4 regions of the Streptomyces sp. NPDC054975 genome follow, and region 1 is predicted to be linked to each of the others. Evidence: riboswitches for the same ligand, from Rfam matches in the RefSeq annotation. Region 1 holds a riboswitch; each other region holds the start of a gene.
What was found. A riboswitch is a leader RNA that binds a small molecule or an ion and turns the genes downstream of it on or off. The one in region 1 is predicted to bind cyclic di-AMP.
Positions count from the first base shown of each region.

Region 2: it holds a riboswitch for cyclic di-AMP, as region 1 does, so the genes downstream of both, ACWF79_RS18155 (transglycosylase family protein) here and ACWF79_RS02275 (M23 family metallopeptidase) in region 1, are expected to answer to the same signal.
Region 3: it holds a riboswitch for cyclic di-AMP, as region 1 does, so the genes downstream of both, ACWF79_RS27560 (M23 family metallopeptidase) here and ACWF79_RS02275 (M23 family metallopeptidase) in region 1, are expected to answer to the same signal.
Region 4: it holds a riboswitch for cyclic di-AMP, as region 1 does, so the genes downstream of both, ACWF79_RS19685 (C40 family peptidase) here and ACWF79_RS02275 (M23 family metallopeptidase) in region 1, are expected to answer to the same signal.

Region 1 is NZ_JBSGWV010000001.1:495,735-497,925, reverse strand. It holds gene ACWF79_RS02280 (tyrosine-protein phosphatase) at 1-797, opposite strand, end outside; cyclic di-AMP (ydaO/yuaA leader) riboswitch at 1,192-1,347, shown strand; gene ACWF79_RS02275 (M23 family metallopeptidase) at 1,352-2,191, shown strand, end outside.
Region 2 is NZ_JBSGWV010000018.1:26,248-28,438, forward strand. It holds gene ACWF79_RS18150 (transglycosylase family protein) at 1-859, shown strand, start outside; cyclic di-AMP (ydaO/yuaA leader) riboswitch at 1,125-1,301, shown strand; gene ACWF79_RS18155 (transglycosylase family protein) at 1,305-1,997, shown strand.
Region 3 is NZ_JBSGWV010000042.1:37,158-39,348, forward strand. It holds gene ACWF79_RS27555 (M16 family metallopeptidase) at 1-554, shown strand, start outside; cyclic di-AMP (ydaO/yuaA leader) riboswitch at 767-932, shown strand; gene ACWF79_RS27560 (M23 family metallopeptidase) at 946-1,728, shown strand; gene ACWF79_RS27565 (GntR family transcriptional regulator) at 1,912-2,191, shown strand, end outside.
Region 4 is NZ_JBSGWV010000020.1:104,277-106,467, reverse strand. It holds gene ACWF79_RS19695 (8-amino-7-oxononanoate synthase) at 1-101, shown strand, start outside; gene ACWF79_RS19690 (ATP-binding protein) at 260-760, shown strand; gene ACWF79_RS19685 (C40 family peptidase) at 742-1,218, opposite strand; cyclic di-AMP (ydaO/yuaA leader) riboswitch at 1,222-1,394, opposite strand; gene ACWF79_RS19680 (hypothetical protein) at 1,734-2,039, opposite strand; gene ACWF79_RS19675 (ATP-dependent Clp protease proteolytic subunit) at 2,047-2,191, opposite strand, start outside.

The DNA.
Region 1 (2,191 bases):
AGGCGCTCGCGCAGCCGCGCCCGGGTCTCAGGGGTGAGCTTCAGGCCGGTGGTGAGGTAGTTCTCGGCCGTTCCCCAGGTCTGCTCCATCGTCTCGAACGCAGCCCGCAGGTACTCCACCCGCGCGTCGAACAGCGGGCTGATCAGCTCCATCACCTCGGGCGCCATCGCGTTCGCGGAGGTGGAGCTGCGGCGCACCTTGTAGCGGCGGTGCGGGTCGTTCGACTTCACGTAGTCCGCCTCGATCGCCTCGCGCTCCACGCCCACCGCGAGCAGCGAGATGGCGATGGAGAGGCCGGCCCGGTCCTTGCCGGCCGCGCAGTGCATGAGCGCCGGGACGCTGTCCTCGGCGAGCGCGTGCAGGATGCGGCCGTGCTCCGCCGTCCGCTCGGCAATCATCTTCCGGTACGAATCGGACATTCGGTCCGCGGCCTTGCCGTCGCCGAGAATGGCGCGGAGCTGCTCCAGCTCGCCGGAGCTGACGAGCTTCCAGAACTCCTTGCCGTCGGCCGGGTCGTTGAGCGGTATGTTCACATTTCGCACACCCGGCAGTTCGACGTCCGGGCCCTCGATCTTGATGTCGGCCTGATTGCGGAAGTCGAAGATCGTGTGCAGGCCCAGGGTGGAGAGAAACGCCGCGTCGTCCTCGGTGGCGTGGGCGAGGTGGCCGCTGCGGAAGAGGCGCCCGAACCGCACCGTACGGCCGTCCACGGTCGGCAGTCCGCCCACGTCCCGGAAGTTGCGTACCCCGGTGAGCTCGGGTTCGGTCGGCGAGATCTGGGGCAGCTGCTGCGTCACGGGTGCTCCTGAAGGTTGACGGACCGCGATCGGTTCCTGATCGATTCCTGGGGCAATCATCCCGGGTGTCCGGGGCCGTGCGCACCCCTGGGTAGGGGATTGGGTGTTCTGTCCGAATTGGCCCCTTCGGGATAACGCGCCCTTGTTTTAGGGGAGATGGGATTCGGGGCGTGAGCAGCGTCATAAAGGTGACGGACCGTGCCTGATCGTCCGGACCAATTTCCCTGCCTGAAAAGGAAATCGATCCTCCGTCGTCCACGGAGGGTGACCGGAATGCGGTGCGGATATCGCGCCCGGCAATTGCGATCGGAAACCCGTGGCTTGTTCGCCGCGACCCCGCTCGTCTAGCGTCACCGTCAATCCGGTCGGACCGCCGAATCCTGCCACCGTCCGGAATCCGCACCCATCCACGCCCGGCAGGAGCGGGGGACCCAGGTAAGTACGCCGCACCGGTCGATCCGGACGGCTCGGGGTGAAGCCGCGTGAGAACGCGGCCGGACATCTCCAGTCCGAACCCGACAGCTCACCTCGTAGGCGACGGAGAGGAATTCGCCATGCCCGCAAAGGGTAAGCATCGCCGTCCCAAGGTCAACCCGATCACGCGCGGATTCGTCGCTGCCGGCACCGGTGGCGCCGTCGTCGCCCTGCCGCTGTTCGGTGCGACCGGAGCCCACGCCGCCGAGAAGGCCGCGCCGACCGTGACGTCCGAGCAGGCCGTCGCCGCCGTCGCCGCCGCTCCCGCGAAGGCCCCTGCCGCCGCGAAGCCGAAGACGTACTCCGTCGTTCCCGGCGACTACCTGTCGAAGATCGCCGCCGAGCACGACGTCAAGGGCGGCTGGCAGAAGCTGTACGCCGACAACCGCCAGGTCGTCGGTGAGGACCCGTCGCTGATCCTGCCGGGCATGAAGCTCACCCTCGGCGCCAAGTCGACGGCCAAGGCCGCCCCGAAGGCCGCGGCCCCCAAGGCTGCTCCGAAGGCCGCGCCCAAGGCCGAGAAGAAGTCCTCCTCCGACGCGAGCGAGTCGCGCAGCTCCCGCTCCGCCGCACGCGACACGGCTCCCGCCCAGAACTCCGCCCCCGCGAAGTCCTCCTCCTCCGGCTGGGTCGCCCCGGTCTCCGGCGGCGTCTCCACCCCGTACCGGGCCTCCGGCTCGATGTGGTCCTCCGGCTACCACACCGGTGTCGACTTCATGGCCTCCTCCGGCACCTCGGTCAAGGCCGTCGGTGCGGGCACCGTCCACTCGGCCGGCTGGAGCGGCTCGTACGGCAACGAGGTCGTCATCCAGCACGCCGACGGCACGTACTCCCAGTACGCCCACCTCTCCTCCCTCTCCGTCTCCGCCGGCCAGACCGTGACCGGCGGCCAGGAGATCGGCCTCTCCGGCTCGACCGGC
Region 2 (2,191 bases), on a different contig from region 1:
GGCCACCTGGGACCGGGTCGCCGAGTGCGAGTCGGGCGGCCAGTGGAGCGCCCACTTCGGCAACGGGCTCTACGGCGGGCTGCAGTTCACCCAGGAGAGCTGGGAGCGTCACGGCGGTCTGGCGTACGCGCCGAGCGCGGACCTCGCCAGCCGTGCCCAGCAGATCGTGGTGGCCGAAAAGGCACTCGCCGCGGGTGACACGCAGTGGGCGACGTGCGCCCCGATCGCCGGGCTGACCAACGACGGCGTCAAGCCGGACGTCGTCCCCGGCCCCGCGGTCACGCCGAGCGAGCCGATCGGTCCGCTCCCGGAGTCCAACCGCACCCTCGGTCTCCCGGACGTCGTGGCTCCGCCCGAGGCGCTCGCAGGGCCCGAGACCACCCCGACTCCCTCCACGCCCTCCCCCTCCGTCACGCCGACCGCTCCCGGCACCGGCAAGCACCGGGGCGAGGCCGCCCCGGAGGAGACGGGCGAGACGACCGCGGCGGACAAGTCGCCCGAAACGGGCCGTCACGCCTCGCCGACCGACACTTCGACCGGCACCCCGACGGGCGCTCCGACCGACACGCCGGCAGCGGACGCCACCGACGAGGAGAAGGCCGCGAATCCGGGTAGTGAGGACACTGCGGACACTGCGGGCAAGAAGCCCTCCGAGGGCATCAAGGATGCTATCGGTGCATACACCGTCAAGCCCGGCGACAACCTCACCGAGATCGCCCAGCGGAACGACCTCCCCGGCGGCTGGGGCGCTCTCTACGACGCCAACCGGTCGACCGTCGGGGCCGATCCGAACCTCATCCTCCCTGGCCAGAGCCTCGATCTGACGATCGGAACGCCCGTGGAGACGGCCCCGAAGTAGGGGCGGTTCGGGGATGAATGTCCGGTTCTGTGCAAGTGAGACATGGGTCTCTTCGTCTCAACTGGCGTGTCTCGTCCGCAAACTCTCCTTCCGTCACCTCTCACCTGCGTAAACGCCCTTTGTCCCGGGGCAAGTACGGGCGTTTTGTCCCCCATGGACGTCTTTGAACTTCCCCCGGGTCTGTGTCTACGGTCGTCACCGCTCGCCACCGCGGGCCCCGTCGACCGAAACGCCGAATCCTGCCGTCGGCCGATGGGAACAGTCGTCGCGTCAAGCGCCGTAGGCAGGAGCGGGGGACCCAAGGTAAGTGCCGCCCCCGGCCGTTGAGACAGACGGCCGACGGACCGGCTTGGGGTGAAGCCGCGCGCTAGGTCGCGCGGCCGGGCAACTCACATCGGCCCGAACCCGACAGCTCACCTCGTAGGCGTCGGTGAGGAGAATCTCCATGCTGTTTTCCGCCAAGGGCAAACACCGTCGTCCCTCCAAGGCCACCCGCGCCGTCGCCCTCGCCGGTGTCGCCGGTGTCGCCGTCGCCGCCCCGCTGATGACCGCCGGCACCGCCTCGGCCGCCACCGTCTCCGAGTGGGACAAGGTCGCCCAGTGCGAGTCCGGTGGCAACTGGTCCATCAACACCGGCAACGGCTACTACGGCGGCCTGCAGTTCTCCAGCTCCACCTGGGCCGCCTTCGGGGGCACCGCGTACGCCGCGACCGCCGACCAGGCCTCCAAGTCGCAGCAGATCGCGATCGCCGAGAAGGTCCTCGCCGGTCAGGGCAAGGGCGCCTGGCCGAGCTGCGGCGTCGGCCTCTCCTCCGCCTCCCCGAACACCGGTGCCGTCGAGGAGGCGCCTGCCGCGCAGGCCGCCCCGAAGCAGGAGCGTCAGGCCGAGCAGCCGACGACCCGCAGCGAGCAGCGGACCGCCCCGAAGGCCGAGTCCAAGAAGACCGTCACCACCCCGACCGGCAAGAAGGTCAAGAAGGGCGACGGCGAGTACAAGGTCGTCTCCGGCGACACCCTGAGCACCATCGCCGCCGAGCACGACGTCAAGGGCGGCTGGGCGAAGCTCTTCGAGCTCAACAAGGACGTCGTCGAGGACGCCGACCTGATCTACCCGGGCCAGCAGCTTCACCTGAAGTGAGCCCGGCGGCTCGCGTGAGTCCGGCGGCTCACGCGAGCCCTACGACCCTCCCGCGGTGACCACCCCGGTCCGGAGCGCCTCTCCCCCGTGCGCTCCGGACCGGGGTTCCGCGCGTCCGGGGTGCCGTGAGGCGGGGGCACCCCATGGTTACCGCTGAGTAGTTCCGAGGCCTTTGGCCCCAGATGCGTGCCCTT
Region 3 (2,191 bases), on a different contig from region 1:
ACCGCGTCTGGCCCGCCCAGGTCCTCGGCACGTACTGCCTCGGCGGCACGCTCACCTCCCGCCTGGACCGCGTCCTGCGCGAGGAGAAGGGCTACACCTACGGCGTGCGGGCCTTCGGCCAGGTCCTGCGCTCCGACGCCGAGGGCAACGGCGCCGCGATGCTCGCCATCAGCGGTTCCGTGGACACCCCCAACACGGGCCCGGCACTTGACGACCTGTGGAAGGTGCTGCGCACCCTCGCCGCCGAAGGCCTCACGGACGCCGAGCGCGACGTGGCCGTGCAGAACCTGGTGGGTGTGGCGCCGCTCAAGTACGAGACCGCCGCGTCCGTCGCGGGGACGCTCGCCGACCAGGTCGAGCAGCACCTCCCGGACGACTACCAGGCGCAGTTGTACGCGCGCCTCGCCGAGACCGGCACGGTCGAGGCGACCGCGGCCGTCGTCAACGCCTTCCCGGTGGACCGGCTCGTCACCGTGCTCGTGGGTGACGCGGCGCAGATCGCGGAGCCGGTGCGCGCCCTCGGTATCGGTGAAGTGACCGTCGTCACCGGCTGATTGAGCCGACCGGAGCCGCGCTCCGGAGGCAGGTGAGGACCCCGACGTCACGGTACGTCGGGGTCCTCCTCTTTGTCCGTATTGCTGGAGAGGGTGATCGTTTGCCCTGTGGCATGTCTTACAAACTGGCGTGTCTGTTTGGTGATTGAAAGATGGTCCGCATAGCGTCGGTCCGGCTGTTCGCCAGTTGCACCCGCCGCACCCGCGGCATCGGACAGTCATCGCCGAGTCCCCGTCAGGCGCGAGCCTGGGGAGCCGGGGACCCATACGTAGTCCCTGGGGTGAATCGGACGCCTTCGCACCCGTGCGGAGGGGCCCGTAGGAGACCTTCCTGCTCCGAACCCGTCAGCTAACCCGGTAGGCGAGAAGGAAGGAAAGGATCAGCCTCTACATGGCGTTCACCCGTGCCACCGGGAAGCATCGTGGTCCGAGCCGTCTGGCGCGCCGCGGCGCAGGCATCGCCGGCATCGCGACCCTCGCCACCACCGGCGTCATCGGCACCCTGGCTTCCCCGGCGCTCGCCGACACGGAGGCCCCCTCCCCGGAGGACACCGGCCTGACCCAGGTCGTCGCCGCCGACGAGGCTCTCGCCGACACCCTCGACGCCCAGGCCGCCGCCCAGGAGCGCGAGGCCGCCGAGGCGGAGGCGAAGCGCGTCGCCGAGGCCCGCGCCAAGGCGGAGGCCAAGCGCAAGGCGGAGGCCCGCGCCAAGGAGATCCGCGAGGCCAAGGAGCGCGCCGCCCGTGAGGCCGAGCGCAAGCGCCTGAACTCCTTCCAGCTCCCCGTGGCCGGCTCGTACGTCTCCACCGGCTACCAGACCGGCGGCTCGCTGTGGTCCTCCGGCAGCCACTCCGGCGTCGACTTCCACGCCGCCTACGGCACCAAGGTCGTCTCCGTCGGCTCCGGCACCGTCGTCGAGGCCGGCTGGGGCGGCGCGTACGGCAACAACATCGTCATCCGGATGAACGACGGCACGTACACCCAGTACGGTCACCTCTCGGCCATCAGTGTCTCCGTCGGCCAGTCCGTCACCCCGGGCCAGCAGATAGGCATCTCCGGCTCCACCGGCAACTCGACCGGCCCGCACCTCCACTTCGAGGCCCGCACCACCGCCGAGTACGGCTCCGACATCAACCCGGTCGCGTACCTGCGCGCCCGTGGCGTGAACGTCTGACCCGTCCGACCGGCGAGGCCCCAGCGCACGTCGAAAAGCCCCGGCTCGTACTGAGCCGGGGCTTTTCGCTGCCCCGTTGGCCAAAAGATATCCATGATTTCTGAGGAGCCGTCGGAAATACCCCTCCGCTGCAATAGAGTCGCCGGACAACCGGTTTCGCGCGTATTAAGGCGGAGGTCGATCATGCGCATTCCCGCGCACTCGGTGTGCACGGCGATCCGGGACGACATCGTCACCGGCGTCTTCGAGCGCGGCAGCCGGCTGACCGAGGAGCAGCTGGCCCGTCGGTACGGAGTCTCCCGCGTCCCGGTCCGCGAGGCGCTGCGCACCCTGGAGTCCGAGGGCTTCGTGATCACCCGCCGCCACGCGGGCGCCCAGGTGGCCGAGCCCACCGAGCAGGAGGCGGCGGACCTCCTGGACATGCGGTCGCTGCTCGAACCGCTCGGCGCGGCCCGCGCCGCCC
Region 4 (2,191 bases), on a different contig from region 1:
TCTCGCGGCTGCGGCTCACGGCCCGCGCGGACCTGACGGACGCGCAGATCGAACAGGCCGTCACCACCATCGTGCGGACGGCGCCGCCCGCCGAGCACTGAGCGCGTCCCAAATACGGTCTCTCGTAGCAGAGTTCACCGCTTCGAGCGACAAATATGCACATATCTTGGTGGATCGCCGCCCAGGGCGGCACGATCGGTGGCAGTCTGACGCGAAGTGCAATCCGGGCCGGGCCCGGTGGGAAAGGGACAGCGTTGCCATGGCAGACCACCAGGAAGCAACCGTCACTCTGCCGAGCGATCCCGCCTCGGTGTCCGCCGCCCGAAGATATGTCGCCGACGTCCTCGGCGGGTGGGGGCTCGCAGGCGGCAGCGACACCGCCGACACGGTCCGGCTGATCGTCTCGGAGCTGGCCACCAACGCCGTCCAGCACACCTTCGGACAGTCGCCCACCTTCACCGTCGACATCCGCCTGGAGCGCGAGGAGCAGCTCCACATCGGCGTGACCGACAGCCATCCCCGCTGGCCGAAGCGGCTCCCGGCGGCCGTGCAGCAGGACAACGGACGCGGGATGGTCATCATCCGGATCCTGACGGCCGAGGCCGGCGGCCGGCTCTCGGTCACCCCGACCGACGAGGGCGGCAAGACGGTCTGGATCAACCTGCCGTGGACCGCCCCCGCCGCCGCGGAGGGGTACGGCGGCGCCACCGTACCCCCGCTCGCGTCGGACCGGACGGGGCGTCAGCGCACCCGGCCGTAATACACCTTGGACGACCAGATCTTGTCGAGCTTCACCCAGGAGCCCTTCTTGGGCGAGTGCCAGATCTTGCCGCCACCGGCGTAGATCCCCACGTGGTACACCCTTCCACCCGAGTGGAAGAAGACCAGGTCCCCCTTCTGCCTGCTGGACGCGGAGATGTGCCGGGTCTTGTTGTACTGCTGCTGCGCGGTACGAGGCAGCGACTTGCCCGCCTTCTTGTACGAGTAGAGCGTGAGCCCCGAGCAGTCGAACCGGGTCGGTCCGGACGCTCCGTACTTGTAGGGCGATCCCTTCTTCGAAGCCGCGATGTTCAGCGCCTTGCCGGCGTACGACGTCGCGGCCTGGGCCTCCGGTGCGGCACCTGGTGCCAGCATCGTGCCGCCGAGGGCGGCGAGGGTGAGAGCCGAGACGGCTCCGGCCCGGGACAGCACGGACGGGACATGAATCTGCGCAGTCATGCGCAACCCTTCGTCAGCCGCCTGTGAAGGATGACCTGTCGGGTTCGGACTGGCGAAGTTGCCCGGCCGCGGTCGCGGCTTCACCCCGAGGAACGGCCACACTGGCCGGCCGTCCCGTACTGCTCGGGTCCTCCACTCCTGCCGATCCACTCCTGTCGACCAGACATCCGGGACAGCGGCAGGACTCGGCGTCCGCCCGGACCGCCCCGCCGCGGTGGCGGGGGCTTGTCGTCGTGAGGGATCTTGACCCAGACCCAGGGTGAAATCCGAGCCGAAACGGCGTTATGTGAGGCTCCTCACGACTGATCCATTCGGGTGGACAGGCATGTTTCGTGATCGTCGCAGGTTTGGCCGACGAGTCCCGGACCAGGGGTGGAACGCCTGATTCCGCCAGATGTGTACACCTGTTGCGCAACTCACCCCGCGCATATGTCGATTCGTCGACTACGCCGAACGGGGGAGCGATTCTGCGCCTGTGCTGGTCCGAGTGGACCTCGACACGACACGACGGAATGTCAACTTGTCGGTGTCCCCGGGACAGTGACGCGATCGGATCTACGCTCGCCGTCCAACACCCGCAGCGCGCGGGCCAATGTCTCCGCGTGCACCTCGCTCTCCCCGCGCGCATGCATCGCCGTCAGTGCGTCGCGCAGCGCGTTCGCCCGCCCCACCAGGGCCTGAGCCGCGCGCAGCGCCCCATACGTATGCGATGCCCTGGATGGATTGATGCGACCCAGCAGGTCGACCACTTCGAGATAGGCGTCGATGAACTCGCCCTCGGCGCGCGTCAGGGCGGGCAGGGGCGGCAGCTCGGGAACCATCGGACGCTCACCTTCCCCCGGCGCCGCCCGACGCCCCACGGTTCTGAATCACGTGGTCCACCAGGCCGTACGCGGTGGCGGCCGGCGCGTCGAGGACGGTGATCCGGTCGATGTCGGCGTCGATCCGCTCGCGGGGCTGCCCGGTGTGCGTG